Regions from separate parts of the Methylobacterium organophilum genome, predicted to be linked through region 2. Evidence: predicted binding sites of a transcription regulator. Region 2 holds the regulator's gene; the other holds the start of a gene.
The links. The regulator HrcA, encoded in region 2, represses chaperone genes, less so after heat shock. The targets are predictions, from matches to a motif close to GTTAGCACTCNCNNNNNGNGAGTGCTAAC.
Positions count from the first base shown of each region.

Region 1 (6,364 bases), 2.0 Mb from region 2:
GACGGCGGAAGTCGGGGTCGACCGGCACAAGATCGCCTATTTCGGCGACGCGGTGAACGTGACCTCGCGGGTCGAGTCCCTGTGCCGGCCCCTCGGCGTCGACGTGCTGATCTCCGACGACCTCCTCGCCCGGCTGCCGCGCCTGCCCGAGGGCGTCACAGCCCGCTCCCTCGGGGCGCATGCCCTGCGCGGCCGGGGCCGGCGCCTCTCGGTCTCGACCCTGGAACGCAGCGACCAGGTCGCGGAGGCGATGGCCGGCGCCGCGATCGCCGCCGACCCGCCCGCCGCCGCCCGCCCGCGGGCCGTGGCCGGGGGACGCTGAGCCGGGAGCGAACGGCAATGGCCGCCCCGCGTTGACCCCGGCATCGAGCGCGAAGGCCGGAGGCGGCATGGCGGAGGGCGTGAAACCGGCGAGGGAGCCGCCGCGCAGGACCTGGCGGACGCCCCTGCGTCTCGCCCTGCGCTTCGGGCCGCCGCTCCTCGGCCTCGTGATCGTGTTCCGCTGCATCGTCGCCTCGATCGGCGGGGAGATCAGCCAGCCCGGCTTTGCCCTCGGCATCGCCCTGATCGCGGCGGGTTTCGTTTCCCGGCTCGTCCCGCACGGCCCGTGATCGGACGCCCGGCCGCAAACGGTGTCTTCACCTCGGTGAAGCGCGGCGATTGACGGCGCCCTCGAATCGAGCCTTTCAGCGGGGGCCGGTGCCGGGATCCTGCCGATGGAGCGTGCGGCCGGGCCGGGCGAGGAGTGGGAGGAGCGGTGACGGGCAAGCTGATCGCGGTCGCCAACATGAAGGGCGGCGTCGGCAAGACCACGACCGTGGTGATGCTGGCCGAGGCCCTCGCCGCGGATGGCGCCCGCGTGCTGGTGGCGGATTTCGATCCCCAGGCGAGCGTCTCCGTCTGCCTGGCTGGCGACCGGCTGCTCGCCGACATGATCGGCAAGGGGCGCACCCTCGAGGCCTATCTCGCCCTCAAGCTGATTGCCCGTCACAAGCCCGACCTGCGGGCGCGGGTGCAGCCGGGCGTGAGCCTGACCATGCACCGGAACGCGCCGCTCACCCTGTCCCTGCTGCCCTCCGGCCCGCATTTGCGCATGATCGAGCGCGAGATCGTCTACGAGCTGACGGCGCAGAAATACTCGATGCACGAGATCGAGAGCCGGCTGTGGAAGATCTTCCACGACGACTTCGTCCCCCTGACCCAGGACTACGATTACGTCTTCTTCGACTGCGCGCCGGGCATCTCCCCGATGACCGAGGTCGCGGTGCGGGCCGCCGATCTCGTGCTCGTCACCTCGATCCCCGATTTCCTGTCGACCTACGGCCTCAATGCCTTCGTCGAGACGGTCTGGCGGCGCAGCAGCCGCGAAGCCAGCCAGATCGCGCCGCGGGGGAGGCCGCATGTCCTCGTCACCCGCTATCAGGCCCATGTCCGCCAGCACCAGCAGACCCTGGCGCGGCTGGAGGCGGAAGCGGCCGCCCCGGATGCGGGCTTCCGGCTCCTGTCCACGCGCATCCCCCAGGCGGCGGCCCTGGCCGATGCCCTGCTGCCGAGCGAGGACGCGCCGCCGACCTTTTCGGGCAAGTACGGTGCTTACGTCTCGACGGTGCTCGTCCCCCTCGTCGAGGAAGTGAAGGGAATCCTCCATGGCGCTTGATGTCGACGGCTACGCGGTGCTGCAGGCGATGGGCGCCGCGCCCGAGGCCTTCCCCGATATCCAGACCGAGGTGCCCCGGCTCGCCCGCACCCTCGTCGTGAAGCAGCTGAAGGTCCGCAGCCTGAATGTGGCCGGCCTGCGCCTGATCCGCGACGTGGTCGGCATGGAGAATTTTGCGCTGATCGCGGACGGGATGAGCGATGCCGAGGTGAAGAGCCTCGTCACGCGGCTCGACCCGCATCACCCGAGCCTCCGGGAGGCGACGCCGACCTGGTTCCGGCGCCGTCTGACCGCGCTCGCGGCGGGCGACGCCCCGATCCGCAAGGGCGAGACCCCGCCCGCCAAGCCCGCCCCCGAGCCCCAGGCCGAGCGGGCTCTGGCGAGCCGCCCCTTCGCCGCGACCTGGGACGGCAAGGACCACGACGCCCCGGCGGAGAAGAAATCCGAGAAGAAGGGCAAGAAGGACAAGAAGAAGGGTTGAGAATCGGGTCGGATCGGCCGCTTCGGCGTCGCGCTCGTCCTTGCCGGCGGGAGCGGCGCCGACCGAGCCGATCAATCGAGGGGCCGCCTCCGAGCCTCCTGCGCGTCACCCGCGCCCACGAAAAAGGGGCCGCCTCGCGGCGACCCCTCTTCCGTCTCGTATGGGTGGCTGGACTTAGAAGTCCATGCCGCCCATGCCGCCGCCCGGCATGGCCGGAGCGGGGCTGTCCTTCTTCGGCGCGTCGGCGACCATGGCTTCCGTGGTCACCAGCAGGCCGGCCACCGAGGCGGCGTCCTGCAGGGCGGTGCGCACCACCTTGGCCGGGTCGACGATGCCGGCCTGGATCATGTCGACATACTCTTCGGTCTGGGCGTTGAAGCCGTAGGTCTCCGAGGAGGTGTTGTCGGTGATCTTGCCGACCACGATCGAGCCCTCAACGCCCGCGTTCTGGGCGATCTGGCGGATCGGGGCCTCAAGGGCCTTCAGGACGATCTTGATGCCGGCCTGGACGTCCGGGACGTCGGAGGTCAGCTCGGCGACCGCCTTCTTGGCGCGCAGTAGGGCCGTGCCGCCGCCGGGGACGATGCCCTCTTCCACCGCAGCGCGGGTGGCGTTGAGCGCGTCGTCCACGCGGTCCTTCTTCTCCTTGACCTCGACCTCGGTCGCGCCGCCGACGCGGATCACCGCGACGCCGCCGGCGAGCTTGGCCAGGCGCTCCTGGAGCTTCTCACGGTCGTAGTCCGAGGTGGTCTCCTCGATCTGCGCCTTGATCTGGCCGACGCGGGCCTCGATGTCGGCCTTCTCGCCGAGACCGTCGATGATCGTGGTGTTCTCCTTCTCGATGCGCACGCGCTTGGCGCGGCCGAGCATGGGGAGCGTCACGTTCTCGAGCTTGATGCCGAGATCCTCGGCGATCATCTGGCCCTTGGTCAGGATCGCGATGTCCTCGAGCATGGCCTTGCGGCGGTCGCCGAAGCCCGGCGCCTTGACGGCCGCGACCTTGAGGCCGCCGCGGAGCTTGTTGACGACGAGGGTAGCCAGAGCCTCGCCCTCGATGTCCTCGGCGATGATGACGAGCGGCTTGCCGGTCTGCACCACGGCCTCGAGCACCGGCAGCATGGCCTGGAGCGAGGAGAGCTTCTTCTCGTGGATGAGGATGTAGGGATCCTCGAGCTCGGCGATCATCTTCTCCGCATTCGTGATGAAGTACGGGGAGAGATAGCCGCGGTCGAACTGCATGCCCTCGACGACGTCGAGCTCGGTCTCGGCGGTCTTGGCCTCCTCGACGGTGATGACGCCCTCGTTGCCCACCTTCTGCATGGCGTGGGCGATCATCTCGCCGATCTCCTTGTCGCCGTTGGCGGAGATCGTGCCGACCTGGGCGACTTCGTCGGAGGTCGAGACCTTCTTGGCGCGGGCGGTGATGTCCTTCACCGCGGCGGCCGTGGCGAGGTCGATGCCGCGCTTCAGGTCCATCGGGTTGATGCCGGCGGCGACGAACTTGGCGCCCTCGCGGACGATCGCCTGGGCGAGCACGGTCGCGGTGGTGGTGCCGTCACCGGCGATGTCGTTGGTCTTCGAGGCCACTTCGCGCACCATCTGGGCGCCCATGTTCTCGAACTTGTCGGCGAGCTCGATCTCCTTGGCGACGGTGACGCCGTCCTTGGTGATGCGGGGGGCGCCGAAGCTCTTCTCGATCACGACGTTGCGACCCTTCGGGCCGAGCGTCACCTTGACGGCATCCGCGAGGATGTCGACGCCGCGGAGCATCTTGTCGCGGGCGTCGGCCGAGAAACGGACGTCTTTCGCTGCCATTGTACTACCTCTGCAGTTCGTGGGAGCCCCAAGGCGGCCGGAGCGGCGCCTCGAAGGGCGGGGAAGGGTTCGGGGGGCCTTAGGCGGCGACCACACCCATGATGTCGGACTCCTTCATGATGAGGAGATCCTGGCCGTCGATCTTCACCTCGGTGCCGGACCACTTGCCGAACAGCACGCGGTCACCGACCTTGACGTCGAGCGCGTTCACGCGGCCCTGCTCGTCCCGGGCGCCCGGGCCGACGGCGACGATCTCGCCCTCCTGCGGCTTCTCCTTGGCGGTATCGGGGATGATGATGCCGCCCTTCGTCTTCTCTTCGCTCTCGATGCGACGGACGACGACGCGGTCGTGCAGCGGACGGAACTTCATGAGCTGCCCTCTTGCTTCGAATTCTCGAATGGTCTTGATGCGGCGGGGACCGCGTCCCGACCTTGTCGCTAGCAACCTGTTAGCACTCTCGTGCGTCGAGTGCTAACGACGGCGGCGAGATAGGCTCGGGCGCGCGCCGAGTCAAGCTGCCGCAGCAGGCGGCTTGCACGAATTCGCTCTTCTCGGCGCCGCCCTTCTCGCAAAAGAGTCTCCTCCCGCGATGATCAGCCTTCAGGGACCGCAGGGCGCCGTCGATACCGCCTGCCTGGAGGGGCAGGGTCCCCTCGACCCGGCGACCGTCTGGATCGATCTCGACGATCCCTCCGCCGAGGAGGCCGCTGCGGTGGAGCGGGGCACCGGCCTGCGCGTGCCCTCCCGCGCCGCCCTGAGCGAAGTCGAATCCTCCAGCCGCCTGCGCCGCAACCGCAACGGCCTGTCCCTTTCGACGCCGATGGTGACCTTCGACCGGGCGGATTTTTCCCTGAAGCCCCTCGGCTTCGTGCTCACCAGAGAGCACCTGCTCACCGTCCGCTTCCACGATCTGCGCGCCTTCGCGACGGTGAAGAAGCGCATCGCCGAGCAGGACGACAAGGCGACCACCAGCACCCAGGTGTTCCTGTTGCTCGTCGAGGAGCTGGTCGACAGCCTTGCCGACGCCCTGGAGGAGATGTCGGCCGATCTCGATGCCCTCTCGACCCGGATCTTCGACTTCGACGTGAGCGCCCGGCCCGGGGCGCGCAAGGACGACGCCACCGCGCCCAAGCGCCGCGACCTGGCGCTGCGCCGGCTGCTGCGCTCGATCGGGCGGCAGGGCAAGGCTCTGGCCAAGGTCCGGGCCAGCCTGCTCGGCCTCGGCCGGATCGTGCCCTTCGTGAAGGACGAGTGCGGCGAGCTGCTCCATGCCGAGGAGAAGCCGCGCTTCGACACCCTGTCCCGGGACATCGCCTCCCTCGACGAGTTCGAGACCCGGCTCTCGGAGACGCTGCAATTCCAGCTCGACGCGGCCCTCGGCCTCATCAACATCGAGCAGAACAATGCCTTCCGCATCCTCACCGTGGTCTCGGTGGTGGGCGTGCCCCCGACCCTGATCGCCTCGATGTACGGCATGAACTTCAAGAACATGCCCGAGCTGAGCTGGACCTACGGCTACCCCTACGGCCTCGCGCTGATCGCGATCTCGGCGCTGATCCCGCTGATCTTCTTCCGGGTGAAGGGCTGGATCTGACGCTCCTCGACTCCGGCGGGTGCGGCAGCGGGCCTCGCGCGCCGGGCCGGAACGCCGGCCCCTCCCTGCCGTTCCCGGGCATCCCCGGAACGGCAGAGATATGGGTGTGGCAGGGCTGATGAGCGACGAGCGCAAGCAGGGCGAGGCGGCCTATCGCCTCTCGCGGAGGAATCTTCTGGCGGCCGGCGGAGCGACCCTGTCCGGTGCCGCGCTCGCCGCGACCGGCGCCGCGGCGCAGGCACAGGATGGGGCGCTTGGCCCGGCGGTGCCGGCCGATACCGGCGCGGTCCAGGGCGGCCGGGTCGTGTTCCCGAACTGGCGCGGCCAGGGGGACGCGCCCCCTCCCCCGCCGCCCGCGCCCCTGCCCCCGGAGAAGCGGGTCGGCTTCGCCGTCGTCGGCCTCGGCCGCCTGAGCCTGGAGGAGATCCTGCCGGCCTTCGGCGAGGCGAAGATGGCGCGCCCCGTCGCCCTGGTCTCGGGCTCGCCGGACAAGGCGAAGCTCGTCGCCGCGCAATACGGCATCGCCGCCGAGGCGATCTACGGCTACGGCGACTGGGACCGCCTGAAGGCGAACCCGGCGGTGCAGGCGGTCTACGTGGTGACGCCGAACGCGCTCCACCGGGAGCACGTCGTGGCGGCGGCGGGGGCGGGCAAGCACGTGCTCTGCGAGAAGCCGATGGCGACGAGCCCGGACGAGGCCCGGGCCATGATCGAGGCCTGTGCCCAGGCCAAGGTCAAGCTGATGATCGCCTATCGCTGCCAGTACGAGCCCAACAACCGCGAGGTGACGAAGATCGCCCGTTCCGGGAGCCTCGG
Region 1 is NZ_CP092848.1:4,602,194-4,608,557, forward strand. Features, by position in the region: gene MMB17_RS21690 (adenylate/guanylate cyclase domain-containing protein) at 1-322, shown strand, start outside; gene MMB17_RS21695 (hypothetical protein) at 390-611, shown strand; gene MMB17_RS21700 (ParA family protein) at 758-1,657, shown strand; gene MMB17_RS21705 (hypothetical protein) at 1,647-2,138, shown strand; gene groL (chaperonin GroEL) at 2,313-3,953, opposite strand; gene groES (co-chaperone GroES) at 4,033-4,323, opposite strand; gene MMB17_RS21720 (magnesium transporter CorA family protein) at 4,544-5,548, shown strand; gene MMB17_RS21725 (Gfo/Idh/MocA family protein) at 5,667-6,364, shown strand, end outside.
Region 1: groES (co-chaperone GroES) is a predicted target of HrcA. The motif match lies at 4,402-4,430, and genes of this name have one in related genera.

Region 2 (6,364 bases):
CGCCCTCGAAATGACCGGAAGCTTTCCCGTGGCCGGCCTTGTGCTTGCCGCCGTGATCGCATCCTCGCTGACCGTGCGGAAGACCTTCGGGTATTCTTTCGCCACCTGGCGGTTCCACTTGCGCGGCGAGAGCATCCGCTCGGCCCACGATGTCGGCTGGATCCGCAACCTCAGCGTCGGGCGCCTGATGCGCAAGGACATCCGGCCCGTCCCCCTCGATACCCCCCTCTCCGTCTTCCTGCGGGAGCATCCCCTCGGCTCGCCCTCCCGCGTCGTGGTGGTGGACGGGAAGGGGCGCTATGCCGGCATCGTCCTGGTCCCGGAGGCGCATGCCCTCGTCGGCAGCGGGGAGGAGGCGCCGGCCCTGAGCGACGTGGTGCGCTACGCCGACACCTTCCTTGAGCCGCAGATGAACGCCAAGCAGGCCGCGGCCGCCTTCGACCACGCCGAGAGCGAGGCGCTGGCCGTGGTCGAGAGCCGGGACAGCCGCAAGGTCATCGGCCTGCTGACGGAGAGCCACACCCTGAAACGCTACAGCGAGGAACTCGACCGCCAGCGCCGGGCCATGGTCGGGGAGACGGTATAGACATGGGTGGTTGACGCCGGGCTCGGTCCGCGTCACGCGGTGCCGCAAAAATGAGCGGCCCAAGGGAGGTTTCATGTCCGGATCGAACCGCAATTACCGCATCGCGGTGATCCCCGGCGACGGCATCGGCAAGGAGGTCGTACCCGAGGGCGTGCGGGTGCTGGAACAGGCGGCCAAGCGCCACGGCTTCACCCTGAGCCAGGACTGGTTCGATTTCGCCTCCTGCGACTATTACGAGCGGCACGGGCGGATGATGCCCGAGGACTGGAAGGCGCGGATCGGCGGCCATGACGCCATCTTCTTCGGCGCCGTCGGCATGCCGGACCGCGTGCCCGACCACATCTCGCTCTGGGGGTCCCTGATCCAGTTCCGGCGGGAATTCGACCAGTACGTGAACCTGCGCCCCGTGCGCCTGATGCCGGGCGTGCCCTGCCCGCTGGCGGGCCGCAAACCCGGCGACATCGACTTCTGGGTCGTCCGGGAGAACACGGAGGGCGAGTACTCGAATGCCGGCGGCCGGATGTTCGCCGGCACCGAGCGGGAATTCGCCGTGCAGGAGAGCGTCTTCACCCGTCACGGCGTCGACCGGGTGCTGCGCTTCGCCTTCGATCTCGCCCGCTCGCGGCCGAAGAAGCACCTGACCTCGGCCACGAAGTCGAACGGCATCTCGATCACCATGCCGTACTGGGACGAGCGGGTGCGCGAGATCTCGGAAGCCTATCCGGACGTGCAGTGGGACCAGTACCACATCGACATCCTGACCGCGCATTTCGTGCTCAACCCGGACCGGTTCGACGTGGTGGTGGCCTCGAACCTCTTCGGCGACATCCTGTCCGATCTCGGCCCCGCCTGCGCCGGCACGATCGGCATCGCGCCCTCGGGCAACATCAATCCGGAGCGGAAGCACCCCTCCGTGTTCGAGCCGGTGCACGGCTCGGCCCCGGACATCGCGGGCGCCGGGATCGCCAATCCGATCGGGCAGATCTGGTCGGGGGCGATGATGCTGGAGCATCTGGGCGAGCGTGACGCCGCGGCCGAGATCGTCGCCGGCATCGAGCGGGTGCTGGCCGAGGGGACCCTGCGCACCCGCGACCTCGGCGGCAGCGCGGATACCGAAGCCTGCGGAAAGGCGGTCGCGGAGGCGCTGGGCTGAGGCCGAAGACGGGAGGGATCCGCGATGGCGTCGACACCGCCGCCCCTCGGAGGCGTGCTCGAGACCGCCCTCTACGTGGACGACATGGAGCGCGCCCGCGCCTTCTACGAGGACGTGCTCGGGTTGAGACCCATGGTCGCCGACCATCGGCTCGTGGCCTATCCCGTGGGCGCGGCCTGCGTGCTCCTGCTGTTCCGGCGCGGCAGCACGCTCAGTCCGGTGACCCTGCCCGGCGGCGTGCTGCCGCCCCATGACGGGTCCGGACCGCTCCATTTCGCGCTCCGCATCGCCCGCGCCGACCTCGACGCCTGGATCGCGCATCTGACGGCGAGCGGCGTACCGATCGAGAGCCGGATCGATTGGCCGAAGGGCGGTGCGTCCCTCTATCTCCGCGATCCCGACGGGCACCTTGCCGAGCTCGCCACGCCGGGCCTCTGGGCGAATTACTGACGCCGGAGGCCCGTGCCGCGGCGCGGGCCGAAGCCAGGCTCCCAGTATAGCCGGGACAAATATCAATACAGGATAAGAAACCCCCAACAAAACACAATCCCTGGATGCAATCTGGAACGCTTTTCTCCGCTTGATCGTTGCGAGCCCGGTTTCGGCGCCCGTCACGGCGTTCGACGCAATCGCAGTAGGGAGAAACGAACCATGACGAAGCTCCTTCGGGGTACAGCCACGGCGGCCATTCTGGTGCTCGGCGTCGCCACCGCCCTGGCACAGGGTGGCGGTGCGGGGGGCGCGGGTGGCGGGGCCGGTGGTGCCGCTGGCGGTGGGGCCGGCGTGGGCGCCGGTGGCGGAGCCGGTGGGGGCGCAGGCGGTGCGGGCGGTGGCGCCCGCGGTGGCGGCGGCGAGATGGGCGGCGGGGCGGCGGGAGGCGCCGCGGGTGGCGCGGCCGGCGGCGGAGCAGCCGGTCCTCGGGGCGGTGCCGGCGAGGCCGGCCAGCGCGGCGGCGCGGCCGGGCGCGAGGAGGGTGCGGCCGGCCAGCCGGGGGAACGCGGCGGCCGCGAGGGCGCCGACAAGGCAGGCCAGGGCGAGCGCGGACAGCCGAACCGGACCGAGCCGGGTCAGCGCAACGGGCGCGATGCGGCGGGCGAGCGTGGTGGCCGGGAGGGCGCCGGAGAACGGGGCGGCAGGGCCGATGGCAAGACCGAGGGTCGGGGCGAGCGGGGCGCGGCCGGCGAGCGCGGCGGCGGAGCCCGGTCCACGGAGGCGCGCGGCGCTTCCCGGAGCCTGAACACGACGCAGCGCACGGAATTCCGCCAGTCGATCACCCGCACCAACGTGCAGCGGCTCAGCAACGTGAACTTCTCGGTGAATGTCGGCACGGCCATCCCGCGCTCCGTCCACCTGCATCCGCTCCCGCCGGCGATCCTGACCCTGGTGCCGGCCTATCGCGGCTTCCAGTTCATCCTGGTCGGGGACGACATCGTCATCATCGATCCCGATACCTACGAGGTCGTGGACGTGATCCCGGCCTGATCGGCAGGGCTTGCGTCACGGCGGCCGCGGAGCGATCCGCGGCCGTTTCGCGTTCAGCGCCCGCGGTCGAGCAGGCCCGAGACGACGCGGGCGGTGTAGTCCACCATCGGCACGATCCGGGCATAGTTGAGCCGGGTCGGTCCGATCACCCCGACGACGCCCACGATCTTCTGGTCGCCGTCCCGGAAAGGCGCGGCGATCAGCGAGGAGCCGGAGAGCGAGAACAGCTTGTTCTCCGAGCCGATGAAGATGCGCACGCCGTCCCCCTCCTCGGCGCGGGAGAGGAGCTCGATCACGTCCTTCTGCGTCTCGAGATCGTTGAACAGCAGGCGGATGCGTTCGAGATCCTCGACCGCCCGCAGATCTTCCAGGAGGTTGGCCTGGCCGCGGACGATGAGCTGGCGCGCCTCGGAGGGTCCCACCGTGGTGGCGAGCCCGGCATCGACCAGGCGCTCGGTGATCGCGTCGAGCTCGCGCTTCATTGCCTGGCGGCCCGCCTCGATCTCCGCCCGCAACAGGTCGAGGCTGCGCCCGTTCAGGCGGGCGTTGAGGTAGTTCGAGGCCTCCTGCAGCGCGCTGGCCGGCAGACCCGGCGGCAGGTCGAGCAGGCGGTTCTCGACCGAGCCGTCGACCGAGACCAGCACCACCAGGGCCCGGTGAGGATCGAGCCGCACGAACTCGATATGCTTGAGGCCCGCATTCGCCTTCGTGGTCAGCACCACGCCGGCCCCGCGGGAGATCCCCGAGAGCAGGCTGGAGGCCTCGGTCAGGGCGCTGTCGAAGGTGTGGCGCGAGGCTGCCGCCCGCATCTGCGCCTCGATGCGCCCCTTCTCCTCCTGGCCGACATCGCCGAGCTCCATGATCGCGTCGACGAAGAAGCGCAGGCCGTGCTCCGTGGGCAGCCGGCCGGCGGAGGTGTGGGGCGCGAAGATGAGCCCGGACTGCTCCAGATCCGACATCACGTTGCGGATCGAGGCGGGCGACAGCCCCATCGGCAGGATGCGCGCGAGGTTGCGCGAGCCCACCGGCTCACCCGTGGTGAGGTAGCTCTCGACGATCTGGCGAAAGATCTCCCGCGCCCGGTCGTTCATCTGCGCGAGCGCGTGGCTCTGGAGCGGGGGGAAAGGGGAGGGGAAGGAATCGGACAAGGTGGGAAACGGACAGGCTCTTCAGGGCGGCGGCCGATTGTGTCCGCTCACCGCCCCGCGATCAATCCGGACGCTGCGCCGCTGCGGCAGCGGGGATGATCCGCGTCGCTCGCGCGTCTCACAGAGGTGAGGAACGCCCGGACAGATCCCGCCCGGACCGATCCCGAAGACCGGTCATCGACAGGAGGAAGACCCACCGTGACAGCGACCTTCAGGAAGCTCGCCCCCCGGCTCGTGGCGATCGCGATCGGCCTCGGCGGCATCGGGCTCGCCGCCGCGCCGCGGCCGGCGGCGGCCGCCCCGATCGCCGTGCCCGCCGACGCGCTGGCGCAGGAAGGCCCCGCCCTCGAGATCCAGCACCGGCGCTGGCACCGGCATCATCGCCGTCACCGTCATCTCTGGCACCGCCATCCCCGGCATCATTGGCACCGCCATCGCCATCATCGCCACGGGCAGCGTCCGGTCCACCGCAAGCACTGGCGCTGACGCGACCGCTCCGCCCGACCGGGAGCCGCCATCCGCGAAGGATGGCGGCTCTTTCCGTTTCCGAAGGCCGGGTTGCCGCCCGGGGCGGCAGCGCCTATGAGCCCGGGCTTCGGATTTTGGGACGGAGAACTTCAGGATGCGGCCTTCCAAGCGCGCGCCCGACGAGCTGCGCAAGGTCAGCCTGGAGCGGGCTGTGGCCCGCTACGCGGAGGGGTCCTGCCTCGTCACCTTCGGCGAGACCAAGGTGCTCTGCACCGCCTCCCTGGAGGAGCGCGGGCCGCCGTGGCTGCGCGGCTCCGGCAAGGGCTGGGTGACGGCCGAGTACTCGATGCTGCCCCGCGCCACCCACGAGCGCACCCGCCGCGAGGTGAATTCCGGCAAGCCCTCCGGCCGCACCCAGGAGATTCAGCGCCTGATCGGCCGTTCGCTCCGCGCCGTCACCAATCTGCCGGCGCTCGGCGAGCGCCAGATCACGGTCGATTGCGACGTGATCCAGGCCGATGGCGGCACCCGCACCGCCGCGATCACCGGCGCCTGGGTGGCCCTGCACGATTGCTTCTCCTGGATGCGCACGCGTTCGATCATCTCGGTCGATCCCCTGCGCGACCATGTCGCCGCCGTGTCCTGCGGCATCTACAAGGGCAACCCGGTCCTCGATCTCGAATATGCCGAGGATTCCGCGGCCGAGACCGACGCCAATTTCGTGATGACCGGCAAGGGCGGCATCGTCGAGGTGCAGGGCACGGCCGAGATGGAGCCGTTCTCGGAGGAGCAGTTCCTGGAGCTGCTCCGCCTCGCCCGCGGCGGCATCGAGCAGCTCGTCGCCCTGCAGAAGCAGGCCCTCGCGTGAGCGGCCACCGCCTCCTGTCCGGCAAGGTCGTCATCGCGACCCACAATGCCGGCAAGCTCGTGGAGATGCGCGAATTGCTCGCGCCCTTCGGCGTCGAGGCGGTCTCGGCCGGCGAGCTCGGCCTGCCCGAGCCCGACGAGACCGGCACGATGTTCTCCGAGAACGCGGCGATCAAGGCCCTCGCCGCGGCGGAGGCCTCCGGCCTGCCGGCCTTCGCCGACGATTCCGGCCTCTGCGTCGATGCCCTCGACGGCGCGCCGGGCCTGTTCTCGGCCCGCTGGGCCGGCCCGTCCAAGGACTTTTCCGGCGCGATGGCCCGGATCGAGGCGGAGCTCGTCAAGCGCGGGGCCGAGAGCCGGCGGGCGCATTTCGTCTCCGCCCTCGTGCTCGCCTGGCCCGACGGCCACACCGAGTTGTTCGAGGGCCGGGTCTTCGGCGATCTCGTCCCGCCCCGCGGCAGCCTCGGCTTCGGCTACGACCCGATGTTCAAGCCGGACGGCCTCGACCGGACCTTCGGCGAGATCTCGTCCGAGGAGAAGCACGGGGTCGACTGGCAGAGCGGGGCCGCCCTCTCGCACCGGGCGCGCGCCTTCGTGGCGCTCGCCGCCGCCTGCCTGCGGCGGCCGGGCTGACGCCGGACGCCGGGCATGGTTCAGGAG
Region 2 is NZ_CP092848.1:1,379,071-1,385,434, reverse strand. Features, by position in the region: gene MMB17_RS06400 (chloride channel protein) at 1-586, shown strand, start outside; gene MMB17_RS06395 (tartrate dehydrogenase) at 660-1,739, shown strand; gene MMB17_RS06390 (VOC family protein) at 1,764-2,189, shown strand; gene MMB17_RS06385 (DUF1236 domain-containing protein) at 2,391-3,221, shown strand; gene hrcA (heat-inducible transcriptional repressor HrcA) at 3,275-4,312, opposite strand; gene MMB17_RS06375 (hypothetical protein) at 4,568-4,855, shown strand; gene rph (ribonuclease PH) at 4,992-5,705, shown strand; gene rdgB (RdgB/HAM1 family non-canonical purine NTP pyrophosphatase) at 5,702-6,337, shown strand; gene hemW (radical SAM family heme chaperone HemW) at 6,353-6,364, shown strand, end outside.